2 regions of the Calidithermus terrae genome follow, and region 1 is predicted to be linked to the other one. Evidence: riboswitches for the same ligand, from Rfam matches in the RefSeq annotation. Region 1 holds a riboswitch; the other holds the start of a gene.
The links. A riboswitch is a leader RNA that binds a small molecule or an ion and turns the genes downstream of it on or off. The one in region 1 is predicted to bind S-adenosylmethionine.
Positions count from the first base shown of each region.

Region 1 (14,747 bases):
TGCGTGCCGGCGAGACCCGCCGCTTCCCGCCCGTGGGGGCTCGTTACGAGTTCACCATCGACGGCCCCGAGGGCCAGCACCGGGTGCTCGCGCTCGCCAGCAAGCGCCCGCTCAACGTCGGCAGCATCATCGACTCGAGCCTGCGCCCGCTGGTGCGGGGCGCCGACGCCTTAGGCCGTGCCATCGCCATCGTCGTTGACCCCATCCCCGACCAGGAGTGGGTCACCGACGTCACCTTCTTCACCGTCGGCCGTAGCCAGCCGCAGCCCCAGCCCGTCACCGGCACCCTCAACGTCACGTCCAACCCCCAGGGCGCCCAGGTCTTCGTGGACGGGCGGCTGGTGGGCAACACCCCCATCTCCGTCAGCGTGCAGCCGGGCCGCCACGACATCGAGCTGCGCCTGGCCGGTTACGACACCTACCGCACCTCGGTCAACGTGGGGCTCGGGCAGGTCATCAGCATCAACGCCACCCTCGAGCGCCCCCGCCCGGCCACCGGCACCCTGGTGGTGAACTCCAGCCCCCAAGGCGCCCAGGTCTTCATCGACGGCCGCCTGGTGGGCAACACCCCTATCAGCGTCAGCCTCAACCCCGGCCGCGCCGACGTGGAACTGCGGCTCGACGGCTACGACGTCTTCCGCACCTCGGTCGTGATCAACCCCGGCCAGACCACCTCGGTCAACGCTGGCCTCAACGCCCAGCGGCGCACCGGCGTGCTCAACGTGACCTCCAACCCCAGCGGCGCCGACGTCTACATCAACAACCAGCGCGTGGGCCGCACCCCCTACTCGGTGCAGCTCAACGAGGGCACCTACGACCTGCGCGTCAGCCTCCCCGGCCACGCCGACTACCGCACCACCGTGCGCGTTGACCGCAACCAGGAGACCCGCATCAACGCCCAGCTCGCCCCGCTGCGCGCCCAACTGACCGTCTCGAGCAACGTCGAGGCCCGGGTCTTCGTCGACGGCCGTGAGGTCGGCACCGTCGGCTCCGGCGGCAGCGTGCGCTTCGAGGTGGACCCCGGCCGTCACCAGGTCGTGCTCATCGCCCCCGGCTACCGCGCCTTCGTCACCGAGGTCAACCTGCGCAGCGGCGAGAACGAGACCATCCGCGCCAACCTCAGCCGCTTGAACTTCTAGGCCCTACAGCGCGAAAGGCCCAAGGACCGGGGTACTCGCCCCGGTCCTTTGCCGTCAGCCCGTGGCTCGTGGTTCACCCCACCCCGTCCCTCCCGCAGGCGGGGAGGGTTTATCCCCCCCAACCCCCCTTGCTAAGGGGGGCAACAAGGCGTCTTGCGTACGACGTACGACGTACGACGTACGACCCGCATCCGACGTACGACCCGCGCCCGGCGTTAGACGTCCGACCATCCCACTTGTTTACAAGTTTTGTCACTTATGCTAGCCTACCTTCCATCCCGGCTCGAGCCGGGACGGGTGCAACACCACCCCAGGTCTTATCCAGAGCAGCGGAGGGAACGGCCCTGTGAAGCTGCGGCAACCTGTAGGGGCTTTCAGCCGGCAAGCTGAAGCGTCTCTGCGTAGGTGCCAATTCCGGCCCGGGCACCGGACAAAGCCCGGGAAAGATGAGGAGGTCTTCGTGTCGAAGCAAGTTGCCATGAACCCTAACCCGCGCGTGCTTTCGTGTCCCGGGCGCTGTCGTCGCTCCAGCTCTTTCGCTGGCCATCGGCACCTGGGATCTTCGTTCATGGGGGCACACCGTGGGTCTGCACGAGTTCGAATCGGTCCATAAGCCAAAGCAACAACCCGCCCGCCCGGAGGGGCTCGCCGGCGGCGACCGCGTGTGGGGCGAGGTGCGGCGCCCGGGGATGGGCTACCGGGTGCAGCTTAGCTGGGACGGGCGGCGGCTGGCCGGGCGGCTGGGCGGGGCGATCTTCGGGGAGAACGTGTACCTCGAGGCCTTCGCCGGCCAGCTCTTGGGCTCGGTGGCGAGCAGCGGGCGCGTCCTCACCTTGCACGCGCAGCTCGAGGGCAGCCGCCTTCGGCTGCGGCTGGTGGGCCCGGACCGGGGGGCGCAGGCGGTGCTCGAGTTCTCCGGCGACCGGGCCTCGGGCACCCTCGACCTCGGGGGGCAGGCGCACGCGGTCGAGATGGGCTTCTCGGCCGCACAGGTTCTGGCCCGCGCCGGCGATCAGGAGGTGCTGCTGCACCACCCCGGCTTCCCGGCCTGGGTGCTGGCGGTGGCGGCGCTGACGGCCGACGTGGCGGCCCGCAACGCCTGGCGGGTGCTGCTCGACAGCTACACGGGGTGGGCGGAGGCATGAGCGGGGCGGTGATCTGGTTCACCGGGCTCTCCGGCGCGGGCAAGACCACGCTGGCGAGGGCCCTCGAGGTCCACCTCTACGAGGCGGGCCAGAAGGTCGAGCACCTCGACGGCGACGCGGTGCGCGAGCACCTGTCGAAGGGGCTGGGCTTCAGCCGCGAGGACCGCGACGCCAACGTCCGGCGCATCGGCTTCGTGGCCAACCTGCTCGCCAAGCACGGCGTGATCGTGCTGGTGAGCGCGATCAGCCCCTACCGGGCCACCCGCGAGGAGGTGCTCGCGCAGGCGCCGCGCAAGCTCGAGGTCTTCGTGGACGCGCCGCTGGAGGTGCTGGCGCGGCGCGACGTGAAGGGGCTGTACGCCCGGGCCCTGAGGGGGGAGATCGCCAACTTCACCGGGATTTCCGACCCCTACGAGCCCCCCTTGAACCCCGACCTGCACCTGAGGACCGACCGGCTCAGCCTCCAGGAGAGCCTCGAGCGGCTGCTGGGGGCGCTCGAGCGCCTGGGGATCGAGGCGCGGGTGAGGGCATGAAGACGACCCCCGGCGCCTGGGACGCGCAGACCGACCCCCTGGTCGTCATCCGGTGGGCGCTGGAGGAGTACCCCGACCTGCTGATGCCCAGCGGGTTCAACCTCAACGGCGTGGTGCTCATCGACCTGGCGGCCCGGGCGGGCTACGCCGGCGAGGTGGTGTTCGTGGACACCGGCTACCACTTCCCCGAGACGCTGCAGACCCGCGAGCGCCTCGAGGCGCGCTACCCCGGGATGCGCTTCGTCACCCTGAGCGCCGCCCTGGACGAGGAGCCCTGGGGCGAGGAGCGCTACCGCTCCGACCCCGACGGCTGCTGCGCCGCGCGCAAGGTGGCGCCCCTGCGGGACTACCTCGCGCTCAAGCAGCCCCGCGCCCTGCTGAACGCCCGCAGCCGCGACCAGGCCTCCACCCGCGCCGCCCTCGGCTTCCTCGAGCCCGGCGAGCGGCTGCGCGTCAACCCGCTGGCCTACTGGGGCCGCGAGCGGCTCGAGGCCTACGCCCGGGCGCACGACCTGCCCGTCAACCCGCTGTACTGGTCGGGCTTCCTGAGCATCGGCTGCTGGCCGTGTACCCGGGCGGTGCGCCCCGGCGAGGACGCGCGGGCGGGCCGCTGGGACGGCAAGGGCAAGGCCGAGTGCGGGCTTTGGGTGGGGGAGAAGGCGCTTTAGGGCGCTCTTCACGGGGTTTGAGCCGACAAACGCGAGACCGAGGCCTTACCGTTATGGAAAAGTTGATAAATCTTGTTTACAAAAGCTTTGGGGAGGTTCGCCCGTGAGCCGCTGGAGCCACAAGGGCGTCGCGCCGCACGGGGGCGTCCTGGTGAACCGCCTGGTGCAGGCCGACCCCCGCGAGTACGCCCACCTCCCCGCGCTCGAGCTCTGTGAGCGGGGGTACGCCGACCTCGAGCTCATCGCCACGGGCGTCTACTCCCCGCTCGAGGGCTTCCTGGGCGAGGCCGATTACCGGGGGGTGGTCGAGCACATGCGCCTGGCGAACGGCCTGCCCTGGAGCCTCCCCATCACCCTGAGCGTGCCCGCCGGCGAGGCCCGGCAGTACCGGGGCACGGTGCGCCTGACGCGGGGCGGCGAGACGGTGGGGCTGCTGGAGGTCGTGGAGCAGTACCGCCCCGACCGCCGCGAGGAGGCCCTCGAGGTCTACCGCACCGCCGACCCCGCCCACCCCGGCGTGGCCGCGCTGCTGGCCCAGGGGGAGGTCAACCTGGCCGGGCGGGTGAGCCTGCTGCGCCTGCCGCGCGGGGAGTTCCCCGAGCACCACTACACCCCCCTCGAGACCCGCCGGATCTTCCACGAGCGCGGCTGGGGGACGGTGGTGGCCTTCCAGACCCGCAACCCCATCCACCGCGCCCACGAGTACCTGCACAAGGTGGCGCTCGAGCACGTCGACGGGTTGTTCCTCAACCCCCTGGTCGGCGCGACCAAGCCGGACGACGTGCCCGCGCGGGTGCGGATGGCGGCGTACGGGGTGCTGCTCGAGCGCTACTACCCCAAGGATCGGGTGCTGCTGGGGGTCTACCCGGCGGCCATGCGCTACGCCGGGCCGCGCGAGGCCGTGCTGCACGCCATCAGCCGCAAGAACTACGGCTGCACCCACTTCATCGTGGGGCGCGACCACGCGGGCGTGGGCAGCTACTACGGCCCCTACGACGCGCAGGAGATCTTCGGGGCCTTCCGCCCCGAGGAGATCGGCATTCAAATCCTCAAGTTCGAGCACACCTTCTACTGCCGCACCTGCGGCTCCATCGTCTCCCCGCGCACCTGCCCGCACGACGCCGCGCACCACCTGGTCCTCTCGGGGACCCGCGTGCGCGAGCTGCTGCGCTCGGGCGCGCCGCTGCCGCCGGAGTTCACCCGCCCCGAGGTGGCCGAGGTGCTGCGGACGGCCTACCAGGAAGCCCAGCCCGCTTAGGCCCTCTTGCCCCTTTTCCCCGGAGACCCCCGTGTACCGATTCCTTCTGACCCTCGTCCTGAGCCTCCTGGCCGCCTCGAGCCTGGGCCTAGCCCAGAACCTCACCCTCCTCAACGTCTCCTACGACCCCACCCGCGAGCTGTACGCCCAGATCAACGCCGCTTTCGCCCGGTACTGGAAGGAGCGCACCGGGCAGAACCTGACGATCAACATGTCTCACGGCGGCTCGGCCCGGCAGGCCCGGAGCGTGATCGACGGCCTCGAGGCCGACGTGGTGACGCTGGCTTTGGCCTACGACATCGACGTCCTGGCGGACAAGGGCCTGCTGGCGGCGGGTTGGCAGGGCCGCCTGCCCTTCAACAGCAGCCCCTACACCTCGACCATCGTCTTCCTGGTGCGCAAGGGCAACCCCAAGGGCATCAAGGACTGGAACGACCTGATCAAGCCGGGCATCTCGGTCATCGCCCCCAACCCCAAGACCTCCGGCGGGGCGCGGTGGGCCTTCCTGGCGGCCTGGGGCTACGCCCAGCGCCGCTTCGGCAGCGAGGCGCGTGCCCAGGAGTTCGTGGCGGCGCTGTACAAGAACGTGCCGGTGCTGGACTCGGGCGCCCGTGGCTCGCTCACCACCTTCGCCGAGCGCGGCATCGGGGACGTGCTCTTGGCCTGGGAGAACGAGGCCTTTCTGGCTTTGGAGGAGTTCGGGGCCGATAAGCTCGAGATCGTCCTCCCCTCGGTGAGCATCCTGGCCGAGCCGCCGGTGGCCTGGGTGGACCGCACCGTGCAGAAGAAGGGCACCCTGGCCGTCGCGCAGGCCTACTTGCAGTTCCTCTACAGCCAGGAGGGCCAGGAGATCATCGCCAAGAACCACTACCGCCCGCGCCTGCCGAGCGTGGCCCAGCGCTACGCCAAAAAGTTCCCCAAGATCGCCCTCTTCACCATCAAGCTCTACGGCGGTTGGCGCGAGGCCCAGGCCAAGTTCTTCAACGACGGCGGGGTATTCGACCGGATTTACCGGCCCGGCCAGTAGAGGAGCCCCCGATGACCCTGACGGCCCGCCGCTCGCGCCCGGTTCTGCCCGGTTTCGGGCTGTCGCTGGGCTTTAGCCTCGCCTATCTGAGCCTGCTCGTGCTCCTCCCGCTGGGAGCTTTGGTGCTGAAGTCCACTGGCCTGTCCTTCGAGCAGTTCGTGGCCCTGGCCTTTTCGCCTCGGGTGGTGGCGGCCTTGCAGCTCTCCTTCGGCGCTGCCGCTTTGGCCTCGCTCATCAACGTGCCCTTCGGGCTGCTCTTGGCCTGGGTGCTGGTGCGCTACGAGTTTCCCTTCAAGCGCCTGGTAGACGCCTTGGTAGACCTTCCCTTCGCGCTGCCGACGGCGGTGGCGGGCATCACCCTCACCACCCTGCTCGCTCCGGGGGGCTGGGTGGGCTCGCTCTTGGAGCCTCTGGGCCTCAAGGCGGCCTACACCCGGCTGGGTGTCCTCGTCGCGCTGGTCTTCATCGGGATTCCCTTCGTGGTGCGCGCGGTACAGCCGGTGCTGGAGGAACTGGGCGAGGAGGTCGAGGAGGCGGCTTTGACGTTGGGGGCGAGCCGGGGGCAGATCTTCTGGCGGGTGATGCTCCCGCTGCTGCTCCCGGCCCTGCTCACCGGCTTCAGCCTGGCCTTCGCCCGCACCATCGGCGAGTACGGCTCGGTGGTGTTCATCTCGGGCAACCTGCCCTTCAAGACCGAGATCGCGCCCCTTTTGATCGTCACGAGGCTCGAGCAGTACGACTACGCGGGGGCGGCGGCCATCGGGGTGATCATGCTGGCGATCTCGCTGGTGCTCCTGCTGGCGCTCAACCTGCTGCAAGCCCGGCTGGGCCGGGGCCTGGAGGGGGGATAAGGATGGACCGCCTGGTCTTTTCCCAAAGGCCCCTCCCCCGCCGCAGGACGGCCAAGCCGGATTGGGTGCGGCTCGCGCTCGGCGGGCTGGCCCTGTCCTTTGGGGCACTCTTTCTGGTCCTACCTCTCATCACGGTCTTCGCCGAGGCGCTGCGCAGGGGTCTGGGGCCGTACCTGGGTGCCATCACCGAGCCGGACGCGCTGGCGGCGGTCCGCCTGACCCTCACGGTGGTGGCCATCGTGGTCCCGCTCAACACCCTCTTCGGCCTCGCGGCGGCCTGGGCCATCGCCAAGTACCGCTTCCCTGGCCGCAGCCTCCTCCTTTCGCTCATCGAGCTTCCGCTGGCGGTCTCGCCGGTCATCTCGGGGCTGGTCTACGTCTTGTTGTTCGGGCAGCAGGGCCTTTTGGGGCCGTGGCTTTTGGCCCACGACATCAAGATCATCTTCGCCCTGCCGGGGATCGTGCTGGCGACGGCCTTCGTCACCTTCGCCTACGTGGCCCGCGAGCTCATCCCGCTGATGCAGGCCCAAGGCCGCGAGGAGGAAGAGGCGGCGCTCACCCTGGGGGCCTCGGGCTGGCAGATCTTCTGGCGGGTCAGCCTGCCCAACATTCGCTGGGGGCTTTTGTACGGCGTGGTGATGTGCAACGCCCGGGCCATGGGCGAGTTCGGCGCGGTGGCGGTGGTTTCGGGGCACATCCGGGGCCTCACTACCACCATGCCCCTGCACGTGGAAATGCTCTACAACGAGTACCAGACGGCCGCGGCCTTCGCGGTGGCCTCGCTCTTGGCCCTGCTGGCCCTCTTCACCCTGCTCGCCAAGAGCCTGCTCGCTTGGAGAACCCGCCATGAACATCTCGATTGAGAACCTCAGCAAGCGCTTCGGCAACTTCACCGCCCTGGAGGGGGTGAACCTCAGCATCAAGAGCGGTGAGCTCGTCGCGCTCTTGGGGCCCTCCGGCTCGGGGAAAACCACGCTTTTGCGGGTGATCGCGGGCCTCGAGACCCCGGACACGGGCCTCATCTGGTTCGACGACGAGGACGCCACCCTGCGCCCACCGGGCGAGCGCCGGGTGGGCTTCGTGTTCCAGCACTACGCCCTCTTTCGCCACATGACCGTCTTCGAGAACGTGGCCTTCGGGCTGCAGGTGCGCCCCAGGGTCAGCCGTCCGGGCAAGCGCGAGCTGGCCTCGAGGGTCCACGAACTCTTGCGGCTGGTGCAGCTCGAGTGGGCCGCCCAACGCTACCCCTCGCAGCTCTCGGGCGGGCAGCGGCAGCGGGTCGCGCTGGCGAGGGCCCTGGCGGTCGAACCCAAGGTGCTGCTTTTGGACGAGCCCTTCGGGGCGCTGGACGCCAAGGTGCGCGAGGAACTGCGCCGCTGGTTGCGCAAGCTGCACGACGAGATCGGCCTGACCAGCGTCTTCGTCACCCACGACCAGGAGGAGGCGCTGGAGATCGCCCACCGGGTGGTGGTGTTCAACCGGGGCCGCATCGAGCAGGTCGGCACCCCCGAGGAGGTCTACGACCATCCAGCCACGCCCTTCGTGTACCACTTCCTGGGGCGTTCCAACGCCCTCGCGGGCGGCTTCGTCCGGCCCCACGAGCTCGAGGTCTCCCCCCGGCCCGCCGAGGGCTACCGCCCAGGGGTGCTCAAGCACCTGCGCCTGGTGGGGGCGGTGGCACGGCTGGAGGTCGAGTCGGCGGAATCCGGGGGGCTGCTCGAGATCGAACTGCCCAGGGCCCTTCTGCCCGCCTTGGGCTTGCAGGAGGGCTCGCTCTTGTACTACAAGCCCCAGCGGCTGCGGCAGTTCGCGGAGGTGGAGTCATGAGCTATTACCCGGTGATGCTGGATCTCCGAGGCCGCCCCGTGCTGTTCGTGGGCGGGGGCTGGGAGACGGAGGCCAAGGTGCGGGGCCTGCTGGAGGCGGGGGCCAGGGTGACGCTGCTCTCCCCCCGCGAGCACCCCGGGCTGGAAGCCCTCGCGCTCGAGGGAAGCCTCACCTGGCTGCGGCGGGGGTACCGGCGGGGGGACCTGGCGGGCTTCGCGCTGGTCTTCTCCCACCCCCCCGACCGCTCGCTCAACGCGCCCGTCGCCGAGGAGGCCCGGGAGCGGGGGGTCTGGCTCAACGCGGTGGACGACCCCGCCCGCTGCGACTTCATCCTGCCCGCGGCGCACCGCCAAGGGGACCTGGTGGTCGCGGTCTCCACCGGCGGGGCGGCCCCCGCGCTGGGGGTGCGCATCAGGCAGCGGCTGGCGCGGGAGTACGGCCCGGAGTACGCGGAGTACCTGAGGCTGCTGCGCTCCTTCCGGCCCCTTGTTTTGCGGGCCTACCCCCACGACTTCGAGGCCCGCAGGGCCGCCTGGTACCGCATGGTGGACAGCCCCGCGCTGGAGCGGGTGGCCCTGGGCGAGGTCGAGGCCGCCCGGGAGGTCCTGCTGCGGGCTTTGCGTCAACAGCATCCCCCCCACCCTCCCCAGCCCCCGCAGGAGTGCCCGCAGGGGTGCCCGCAGGAGCAGGAGCAGAGCACATTGGCAGCGGCACCGGCACCGGCAGCGGCAGCGGCAGCGGCGTCGGAGGCGACGCCGTGAGGGGCAAGGTCTACCTGGTGGGGGCGGGCCCCGGCGACCCCGAGCTGCTGACGCTCAAGGCGCTGCGGGTGCTGCGGGAGGCCGAGGTGGTGCTCTACGACCGGCTGGTCAGCCCGGCGGTGCTGGAGTTGGTCAACCCCCTGGCCCGGCTCCTTTACGTGGGCAAGGAACTGGGCGAACAGGACAGGGTGCAGCAGCTCATCTTCCAGCAGCTGCTCTGCCACGCCCGGGCCGGGCGCACGGTGGCGCGGCTGAAGGGGGGCGACCCCATGGTCTACGGCCGGGGCGCGGAGGAGTGGCTGGCCCTGGCCGCCGAGGGCGTCGGGGTGGAGCTGGTGCCCGGCGTCAGCTCCTCGCTGGCCGTGCCCGGGCTGGCCGGCATCCCCCTGACCCTGCGCGGGGTGGCCGGCGGCTTCGCGGTGCTCCCGGGGCACGCCCAGGGGGGAACCCTGCCCGACCCCGCCCCCTACGCCCGCGTCGACACCCTGGTGGTGCTGATGGGGGTGGGGGAGCGGGCCCGCATCGCCCGCGGGCTGATCCGGGCCGGGCGCAGGGCCGACGAGCCGGTGGCCTTCGTCGAGAACGGCTCCACCCCCGAGGAGCGGGTGGTGACCGCCACCCTGGGGGAGGTGGCCAGGGGAGAGGTCGCAGTCCAACCCCCCGCCGTGTGGGTCATCGGGGAGGTCGTGCGGGTGCGGGAGCGGCTCGAAGCCCTCGAGCGGGCCGCGCGGCCGGTCACGGCGGCCTCGAGCTAGGAGAAGCCATGGAAAAAGCTCAATTCACCGATCAGAACCAACTCCGCTTCAACCAGTCGCTGCTGGTGGCTACGATCCCGCTGGCCTTCGCCCTGGGCCTGGCCTGGCCGGTCGCGCTGCTGTTCGTGCTCATGGCCTCGCACCACCTGGGCTTCGACGCCCTGGCCTGGCTCAAGCGGAGCCTCGGCGTCCGGCCGCGCCTGACCCACGAGGACCCCCGGCCCCACCGCTTCGCCCGTACCGTGGGCGCGGTGTTCCTGGGGCTTGCCACGCTGGCGTTCGGGCTCGAGGCCTGGGCCGTGGGCTGGGTCCTGGCCTTCGCGGTCGCGGCGCTGGCCCTGCTCAGCCTGACCACCCGCGTCTGCGTGGGCTGCTTCCTGTACTTCCAGCTCCGCATGTTCCAGCAACGCCTGAGCCGTTAGGAGCCGCCGATGTCCGAAGCCAAGCTGTCCAAAGTCGAGCACGTCAAGATCGCCAGCAACCGCCTGCGCGGGCCGGTGGACGCCGAGCTCCACGACGGCACCGACCACTTCAGCGAAGAGGGCTACCAGATCCTCAAGTTCCACGGCATCTACCAGCAGGACGACCGCGACGTGCGCAAGGCGCGAAAGGCGCAGGGCCTGGGGCCCGACTACTCCTTCATGATCCGGGTGGCGATCCCCGGAGGGGTGCTCACGCCCGAGCAGTACCTCGCCCTCGACCGCCTGGCCGACGAGCTGGGCAACGCCACGCTGCGCGTCACCACCCGCCAGGCCATCCAGTACCACGGCGTGCGCAAGGGCGGCCTCAAGCCCCTGATGCAGGTGCTCAACCGCAACCTCCTCACCACCCTCTCGGCCTGCGGCGACGTCGTGCGCAACGTCGTCGCCTGCCCGGCCCCCTTCGCCGACCGCCAGCGCGCCGAGCTGATGCGCTACGCCAAGGAGCTCTCCGACCGGCTCAAGCCCAAAAGCCGCGCCTATTACGAGATCTGGCTCGACGGGGAGAAGGCGGCGAGCCTCGAGGAGCACGAACCCCTCTACGGCGATACCTACCTGCCGCGCAAGTTCAAGATCGGCTTCGCCTTCCCCGGCGACAACTGCGTGGACGTGTACACCCAGGACGTCGGCATCGTGCCGGTGGTGGAGGGGGAGCGCCTCGAGGGCTTCACCCTGCTGGTGGGCGGCGGGCTCGGCCAGAGCCACGGGGCCAAGGACACCCGCCCGGTGCTGGCGAAGCCCCTCGCCACCGTGCCGCCCGGGCAGCTCTTCGAGGTCGTGGAGGCGGTCGTCAGGGTGCAGCGCGACCACGGGCGCCGCGACGACCGCAAGTTCAGCCGCATGAAGTACCTCGTCGAGGCGTGGGGCCTCGAGCGCTTCAAGGCCGAGGTCGAGCGCTACGTGGGCTACGCCCTGCCCGAGGCCCGGCCGCTGGCGTGGCTCTCGGGCGACGACCACCTCGGCTGGCACGCGCAGGGCGACGGCAAGCTCTTCTTCGGGCTGTTCGTGGAGAACGGGCGGGTGAAGGAGAACCTGCGCGCGGCGATCCGCGAGGTGGTGCGGCGCTTTTCCCCCGAGGTGCGCCTCAGCGCCCAGCAGAACATCCTCTTCGCCGGCCTCGACCCCGCCGACCAGGCCGCCGTCGAGGCCGTCTTCCGCGACCACGGCGTCGCGCTCCCCGGCAGCATCCCGCTGGCGGTGCAGAGCGCCATGGCCTGCCCGGCGCTGCCCACCTGCGGCCTCGCCATCACCGAGAGCGAGCGGGTGATGCCCGAGGTGATCCGCGAGATCGACGGGGTGCTGGCGCGCCTCGAGCTCCACGGCGGCCCCGTCCCCCACGTCCGCATGACCGGCTGCCCCAACGGCTGCGCCCGCCCCTACAGCGCCGAGGTGGGCCTGGTAGGCCGCAGCCTCAACTCCTACACCGTCTACCTGGGCGGCAGCCACCTGGGGACCCGCCTGGGCCAGGTCTACCTCGACAACGTCAAGCGCGAGGAGATCGCCCTCCGCCTCGAGCCCCTCCTCACCGCCTACAAGCACGAGCGGCTCGAGGGCGAAGCCTTCGGCGACTACTGCCACCGCGTGGGCGTGCAGGCCCTGAGGGAGCGCTTCGCCGACCTGGCGTCGGTGTAGGGGGGCTCATGGTAAATCCCTCTCCGGCGCCGGAGAGGGAAATCCCCCCAGCCCCCCTTGCTAAGGGGGGAACCAGGCGTTTTGCGTCTTGCGTTTCGCGTACTGCGTACGACGTAGGACGTACGACCGGCGCCGCGCGTTGGGCATCGGCTATCGACCGCCGACATACCACGCAACCCCCCTCACAACGGCGCGAACAGGTCCACCGTGTGCCCGTCCGGGTCCTTGACCACGGCGTAGCGCTGGCCCCAGAAGGCGTCCCACGGTGCTTTGTGGCCCTGGTAGCCGGCCTCGAGCAGTTCGCGGTAGAGCGCGTCCACCGCGGCGGGGCTCTCGCAGAGGTAGGCCCCGGCGTGCTGGGGGTGGAACTCGTAGGCGGGGTCGAAGCTCCGGATGACCTCGAGGCTGTCCCAGGCGAAGCGCAGCCCGCCGGGCAGGGTCACCTCGACGTGGCCCTCGTCCTCGGCGCCGGGCGGGAAGTCGAAGCCCAGGCGGCGGTAGAACTCGAGCGAGGCCCCCATGTCGCGCACCACCAGTCCGATCAGGTCCAAGCGTGGTTTCATAAATAACCTCCGGTGTTTTGCCCCAAGCATAATCCAGGGGCCGACGGGAGTCAAAGAAAACCTCCCCGAGAACGGGGAGGTTCAGGAGACTGCGGCGGCTCAGTCGTCGGCGGCGGAGGCGCGGCCGGTGAACTCGAGCTCCACCTCGCGGCCGCGGTAGGCGGCCTTCATCAGGATGTAGCTGATGACGTAGGTGAGGATCGGGGCCACGATCAGCAGCACCCACAAGATGGCGATCAGCGTGCCCGAGCTGAGGTTGGGGTTGGCGTTGAGGAAGTCGATCTTATAACCCGCCAGGGTGGCCATGATGTAGAACATCAGCATCGCCAGGACGAAGCTGGTGCGGCGGGGGTGCTGGCTGGGCAGCTCGAGGTAGCGCTGCTTCTCCTTCTGGGGCTCGAGGAAGGGGATAGCCATGGCGCCCACGATGATGAGGGTGGGCACCAGGATGCCGCCCACGAACTGCGGCCCGAAGTTGGCCCCCAGGATCTTGAGGTCCCACTGCGGCAGGATCTGCAGGATGCCGTAGATCCACATGAAGTACCAGTCGGGCTTGACACTGGGGGTGTTGGGGGTGGGCGGGCCGAAGGCCTCGACCGGGTGGGCCAGGAAGGCCCCGGCGATGAAGGTGGTCACCGCGACGTAGACCAGGAAGAGCACGCCCATCATCACCGCCTGCTGCGGCATCGCGGGCACGCCCAGGATGCGGCCGGGGGCCACCTTCTCGGCGTACTTGGGCTGGGTGTGCTTCTGCTTGACCATCAACAGCAGGTGCGCGCCGATCATGGCGATGAGCAGCAGCGGCAGCCACAGCACGTGGATGGAGAACAGGCGCGGGATGGTCTTGGTGTTGGAGGCCTCGAGCTCGCCCGCGAAGAGGATCGCCGACATGGCCTTGCCCAGCCAGGGCGCGGCCTCGCCGATGTGGTAGCCGATGCCGGTGGCGGTGAGGGCGTAGTTGTCGAAGGGCAGGGCGTAGCCGGTGAAGGCGGTGACGATCGCCAGCACCAGCAGCACGATGCCGATGAGCCAGTTGAGCTCCCGCGGCTTCTTGTAGGCCCCGGTGAGGTGGATGCGCAGCATGTGCAAGAAGGCCGCCGCGATCATGATGTGGGCCGACCAGTGGTGCAGCGAGCGCAGCACCGCGCCGAAGGGCAGCGAGTCGATGTAGAGGATCGAGGCGTAGGCGGCGGGGACAGGGTCGTTGTAGCCCTCGATCTTGACCGGGCGGGTCGAGGGTTCGTAGTTGAGGGTGAGGAAGATCCCGGTCAGCACCAGCACCACGAAGGCGAAGAGGGTGATCTCGCCGAGGAAGAAGGAGTGGTGCACCGGGAATGCCTTGCGCAGGAATTTGGCGTTGAGCCTGCTCAGGTCGAGGCGTTCATCGAGCCACTGGTACATTCAAGCCTCCTGTCGACTCAAGCCTATACCCGGCGGATGCCGTCGTCTGTAGCGGCCTCCACCCCGATGGGGCGGGTGGGCTCGCCCGCGATGACGATCCGGCCGTTCTCCAGCTTGATGGGGAACTGGCCCAGGGGCTTAGGGGCCACGATCAGGGCTTTGCCGCTCTCCTTGGGGTCGTACAGGGCGCCGTGGCAGGGGCAGAGCATGAGCTGCTTGTCGGCCACCCAGTTGCTCACCACGCAGCCCAGGTGCTTGCACACCCCGGAGTAGACCACCACGCCGTCGGCGGCGAGCTTGGCCGTCTCGGCGTCGAGGTTGCCGGGGTCGAGCTTCATGACCAGCAGGGTGTTCTTGAGCTCGGCCCCCTTGACCACCTGGCTCTCGGGGTTCATGGGGTAGGCCACGATCATCTCGGCGCCGGGCTTGAGCTCGGCCGGGTTGATGGGCTGGCCCCGCTTGGGGCCCTGCGAGTAGACGAGCACGTCGCCCTGGGCGATGGGCTCGCGGTCGGGGGTGATCTCCTTCTTGGGGATCAGGCCCGCGCCTACGTAGAGCGTCGAAAGCACCGCCGCCCCGGCCCCCATCCCGATGGCGGCCTGCAGCACCGCCCGCCGGGTGGCGTGGGCCTCGGGGGCCTCGGGCTCGAGCGCGGCCTCGTGGCCGTGCGCGTGCGTGTCGTGGTCGTGATCAGCCATTGCTCATCCC
Region 1 is NZ_QXDL01000077.1:1,863-16,609, reverse strand. Features, by position in the region: gene Mterra_RS10345 (PEGA domain-containing protein) at 1-1,139, shown strand, start outside; SAM riboswitch class I at 1,454-1,592, shown strand; gene Mterra_RS10340 (hypothetical protein) at 1,721-2,284, shown strand; gene cysC (adenylyl-sulfate kinase) at 2,281-2,817, shown strand; gene Mterra_RS10330 (phosphoadenylyl-sulfate reductase) at 2,814-3,485, shown strand; gene sat (sulfate adenylyltransferase) at 3,589-4,743, shown strand; gene Mterra_RS10320 (sulfate ABC transporter substrate-binding protein) at 4,775-5,770, shown strand; gene cysT (sulfate ABC transporter permease subunit CysT) at 5,782-6,621, shown strand; gene cysW (sulfate ABC transporter permease subunit CysW) at 6,624-7,484, shown strand; gene Mterra_RS10305 (sulfate/molybdate ABC transporter ATP-binding protein) at 7,468-8,448, shown strand; gene Mterra_RS10300 (precorrin-2 dehydrogenase/sirohydrochlorin ferrochelatase family protein) at 8,445-9,209, shown strand; gene cobA (uroporphyrinogen-III C-methyltransferase) at 9,206-9,964, shown strand; gene Mterra_RS10290 (DUF4395 domain-containing protein) at 9,973-10,386, shown strand; gene Mterra_RS10285 (NADPH-dependent assimilatory sulfite reductase hemoprotein subunit) at 10,396-12,075, shown strand; gene Mterra_RS10280 (VOC family protein) at 12,258-12,638, opposite strand; gene Mterra_RS10275 (cytochrome b) at 12,738-14,039, opposite strand; gene Mterra_RS10270 (QcrA and Rieske domain-containing protein) at 14,063-14,737, opposite strand.

Region 2 (4,360 bases), on a different contig from region 1:
CCCCGCCGGGGGCCCGGCCCACGCTGCCGTAGGCGCAGGCTCGAGCACCCCCCGCAAGATCGCCGTCTGGGCCGGCGTCGCCGCGCAGGGCCAGATGGTGATGCTCATGGCGATGACCTCGCTCGCCCTGCACCAGCAGGGCTGCAGCTTCAACCTGATCTCGCTCTCGGTCACGCTGCACGTGCTGGGCATGTTCGCCTTCTCCTGGCCGGTGGGCCGCCTGACCGACCGCGCCGGCCGCAAGCCGGTGATGCTGGGGGGCCTGCTGCTCTCCGCGCTGGGCGCGCTGCTGGTGGGCTTCACCCACGAGTACCTCACCATCACCCTGGGCACCTTCCTGGTGGGCCTGGGCTGGTGCGGCACCTACAACGGCGCCACCACCGTCGTCGCCGACACCACCGCCCCAGGCGAGCGCGGCCGCGCCGTCGGCGTGCTGGACGTATGGTCCAACGGCGCCGGCGCCGTCCTCCCCATCCTCGCGGGCTTCCTGGTGGAGGGCGTGGGCATCTGGGCCATCGGCCTCGCGGGCGTGCTGCTGCTGATCTACCCCGCGGTGATGGTCTCGAGGCTCGCCGAGGTCAGCCCGGGGCGGTACGAGGGCTGATACCCGGTTTGGGTGGATAGTCTCCCGATGGGAGAGTATCCACCCCGACCGAAGGGAGTGCCCTGGGCTTCACAAAGATGTACCTCTGGCAGATTTGAAAAGTATCTTTGTGAAGCCGGTATGAGGTGCCGGGAATTTGGGTAGGGACGACCCGCGGGTCGTCCCTACAGCGTCTGGCGTTTTGCGTCTCGCGTTTGGCGTATTGCGTACGACGTACGACGTAGGACGTACGACCCGCGCCCCGCGTCCGGCCATCGGCTATCGGCCATCGGCCACCGACAGAAACCCCGTGAGGATCTCCTCGACCTGATCGGTCTCGATCAGGAAAGCGTCGTGCCCGTGCGGGCTCTGGATCTCGCGGTACTCGCCGCCAGAAAGCAGCGCGCCCAGCCGCACCTCGGCGGCGGTGTAGAGCACGTCGGTGTCGATGCCCACCCACAGGCTGGGGGTGCTGCGCAAGCGGCCCAGGGCGGCCTCGAGGCTCCCTCTTCCCCGCGCCACGTCGTGGGTGTCCATGGCGTTGGAGAGGGTGAGGTAGGCGTTGGCGTCGAAGCGGCGGATGAACTTCTCGCCCTGGTAGAGCACGTAGCTCTCGCCTTTGGCCGGGCTGTCGTTCCAGCGCAGGTTGAACGACTCCGGCGAGCGGAAGGAGAGCATGGCGATGGCCCGCCCGAGCTGCAGGCCCAGGGGCTGCTCGCTGTAGTAACCGCCGCGGTAGGCGGGGTCGCTGAGCACGGCCTCGCGGGAGAGGCGGTTGAAGGCGCGGGCCCAGGGGCCGTGGACGCTGGGCGCGGCCAGCACCACGAGCTGCCGCACGCGCTGGGGGTAAAGCAGCGCGAACTCGAGCGCCACCATCCCCCCCAGGCTTCCGCCCAGCACCGTGACCTTCTCGATGCCCAGGTGGTCGAGCAGCCGGGCCTGGGCGCGGGCCATGTCGCGCACGGTGATGGCCGGAAATTCCGGGCCGTAGGGCTCGCCGGTGAGGGGGTTGCGCGAGAGCGGCCCGGTGGAGCCGTAGCACGAGCCCAGGTGGTTGGCGCAGATCACGAACTTCTGACCGGAGTCCAGGACGCGGCCCGGCCCCACCAGCGCGTCCCACCATCCGTCGGCGCCGAAGGCCTGCTCGAGCGGGCTGAGCAGCCTGAGGGTGGGCTCGTCGTAGGTGCCGGCCAGGTGGGCGGAGCCGGTCCAGGCGTGGAAGACCAGCACCGCGTTGTCACGGGCCCGGTTGAGCTGGCCGTAGGTCTCGTAGCGCAGGTGCAGCTCGGGCAAGAGGCCGCCCTGCTCGAGCCCGAACACCTCGCCCGGGGCGGTCAGGCGCACGGTCTGGGGCTGGGGCGGGGTGACCCGCCCCCTCGAGCGCGGCGGCTTGTAGAGCAAGGCCTCGTGCTCGCCCCAGGTCTCCCGGATCAGGTCGCCCCCGGGGTCGAGCACCACGCTGGTCGTGCTCACGGCCTTGGCCTCCTTTTTGCCCCGCTCAAACCCCCACCGGGGCCCGCAGCGCCTGCTTGAGGTCGGCCTTGAGGTCCTCGGCGGCCTCGAGGCCCACGCTCAGGCGCACCAGCTCGGGGCTGACCCCGGCGAGCACCTGCTCCTGGGCGCTGAGCTGGGAGTGGGTGGTGGAGGCGGGGTGGATCGCCAGGGTGCGCGAGTCGCCCACGTTGGCGAGGTGCGAGACGAGCTCGAGGCGGTTGATGAAGCCCTTGGCCGCCTCGTAGCCGCCCTTGAGCCCGAAGGTGAGCACCGCGCCCGGCTTGCCGCGGAAGTACTTCTGGGCCTTGGCGTGGCTGGGGTGGTCCTCCAGGCCGGGGTAGTTGACCCAGGCCACCTCCTCCTGCTCGCGCAGCCAGTGGGCGATCTCGAGGGTGTTTTGCACGTGGCGCTCGGCCCGCAGCGAGAGGGTCTCCAGGCCCAGCAGCAGCACCCAGGCCTCGAAGGGGCCCAGCGCCTGGCCCTGGTCGCGCAGGCCGTCCACGCGGGCCTTGAGGATGAAGGCGAGGTTGCCGAAGGCCTTGGTGAGCTCGAGGCCGTGGTAGCCGGGCTGGGGCTGGGTCAGGAGCGGGTAGCGGCCGTTGTCCCAGTCGAAGTTCCCCCCGTCCACGATCAGCCCGGCGATGGCCGCCCCGTGCCCGCCGATCCACTTGGTGCCCGAGTGCACCACCACGTTGGCGCCCCACTCGAGGGGCCGGAAGAGGTAGCCCCCCTGCCCGAAGGTGTTGTCCACGATCAGGGCCACGCCCTGCTCCCGCGCGGCCTCGGCGATGGCCTCGAAGTCGGGGATGTTGAGCGCGGGGTTGCCGACGGACTCGATGAACCAGGCCCGGGTGTTCGCGTCGGTGGCGGCGACGAAGTCCTCGGGGCTCTCGGCGCGGCTGGTGAAGCGGGTCTCGATGCCCAGGCGCGGCAGCGTGACCTTGAGCTGGTTCCAGGTGCCGCCGTAGAGGTTGGGCGTGGCGACGATGTTGTCCCCGGCCTGGGCCAGGTTGGTGAAGGCCAGGAACTGCGCGGCGTGGCCCGAGCTCGTCGCCAGGCCCGCCACCCCGCCCTCGAGCGCGGCGATGCGCTTCTCGAGCACGTCGGTGGTGGGGTTCATGATGCGGGTGTAGATGTTGCCGAACTCCTGCAGCCCGAAGAGCCGCGCCGCGTGGTCGGCGTCCTTGAACTGGTAGGAGGTGGTGGCGTAGATGGGCACCTGGCGGGCGCCCGTGCTGGGGTCGGGGCTGTAACCGGCGTGGAGCTGCAAGGTCTCGAAGCTGAGCTTCTTGGACATGAAAAAACCTCCAACCGCAAGATTTGGGGCGGGACGGTCCCAAGGGGGACCTGGCTGGAGGTTTCAAAGGCGAAACCCCCATTCCGATGACGGTTCTCTACCGGAAGGGGGTTCACTGTGCCTAGCGAACGTGCACCCTTCTCTCATCTTCCTCCGGGCGTTTCCCCCGCCTGGAGTCGGAATTGGCACCTTTGCACTCGTGTCCGGTGATGAAACGAACACTCCTGCGGGTTGCCGCGGCATCTTCGGGCCGAATCCCTCCGCCGCTCTGGATAAGAGAACGTGTTATGTCTCGGTTGTCGCCGCGCCCCGGCGCGGTTAGTTGGGAGTGTAGGCGAGAGGGGGCGGGGATGTCAAGGGAAAGGCCTGATTCCCGACGCCGATAGCTGATGGCTGGACGCCGGGCGCGGGTCGTACGTCGTGCGTCCTACGTCGTACGCAAGACGCAAGACGCGAGACGCCTCGGCCCTCGACCCTTGGCCCTAGACCCTAGACGACGGCCTCGAGGGCCGGAAATGGGTGATCAGGGCCTCGAGCACGCTGTCTGACGGCTTGCCTACGGGCAGGAGGCCGATGCCTGTTCCGGCGAGGAGGAGCTGGCCCTCGAGTTCGTCGGGCTTGAGGCGGGTCTCGGTCACGCGGAGGCCCAGGGTGGCCGCGTGCTCGGCCACTTTCTGGCGGGTGACGCCTTCGACCCCGCCCGGCAGCACGCACAGCTCGCCGGCGCGGTAGAGCAAGGGGCTGGTGCGGCTGCCGTCCGCGACGTGCCCCTCCGTGTCGAGCAGCAGGCCCTCGAAGTGCCCGGCGCGCTCGGCCTCGAGGCGGGCGATCTCCTCCTCGGAGACGTCGGCGGGCTCGGCCCGGGCGCGGGTGGCGGCCAGGTAGCGCCACAGGCCGTAGGCCAGCAGGGCCAGCCCGATGAGGGGCGAGAGCCAGACCCACAGGGTGAGGCCCTGCTTGGGCGGCTCGTAGAGGATCCAGGGGCC
Region 2 is NZ_QXDL01000263.1:196-4,555, reverse strand. Features, by position in the region: partial or broken gene Mterra_RS18875 (MFS transporter) at 1-604, shown strand, start outside; gene metX (homoserine O-acetyltransferase MetX) at 863-2,056, opposite strand; gene Mterra_RS18865 (O-acetylhomoserine aminocarboxypropyltransferase/cysteine synthase family protein) at 2,082-3,374, opposite strand; SAM riboswitch class I at 3,515-3,653, opposite strand; partial or broken gene Mterra_RS23290 (cytochrome c-type biogenesis protein CcmH) at 3,857-4,360, opposite strand, start outside.
Region 2: it holds a riboswitch for S-adenosylmethionine, as region 1 does, so the genes downstream of both, Mterra_RS18865 (O-acetylhomoserine aminocarboxypropyltransferase/cysteine synthase family protein) here and Mterra_RS10340 (hypothetical protein) in region 1, are expected to answer to the same signal.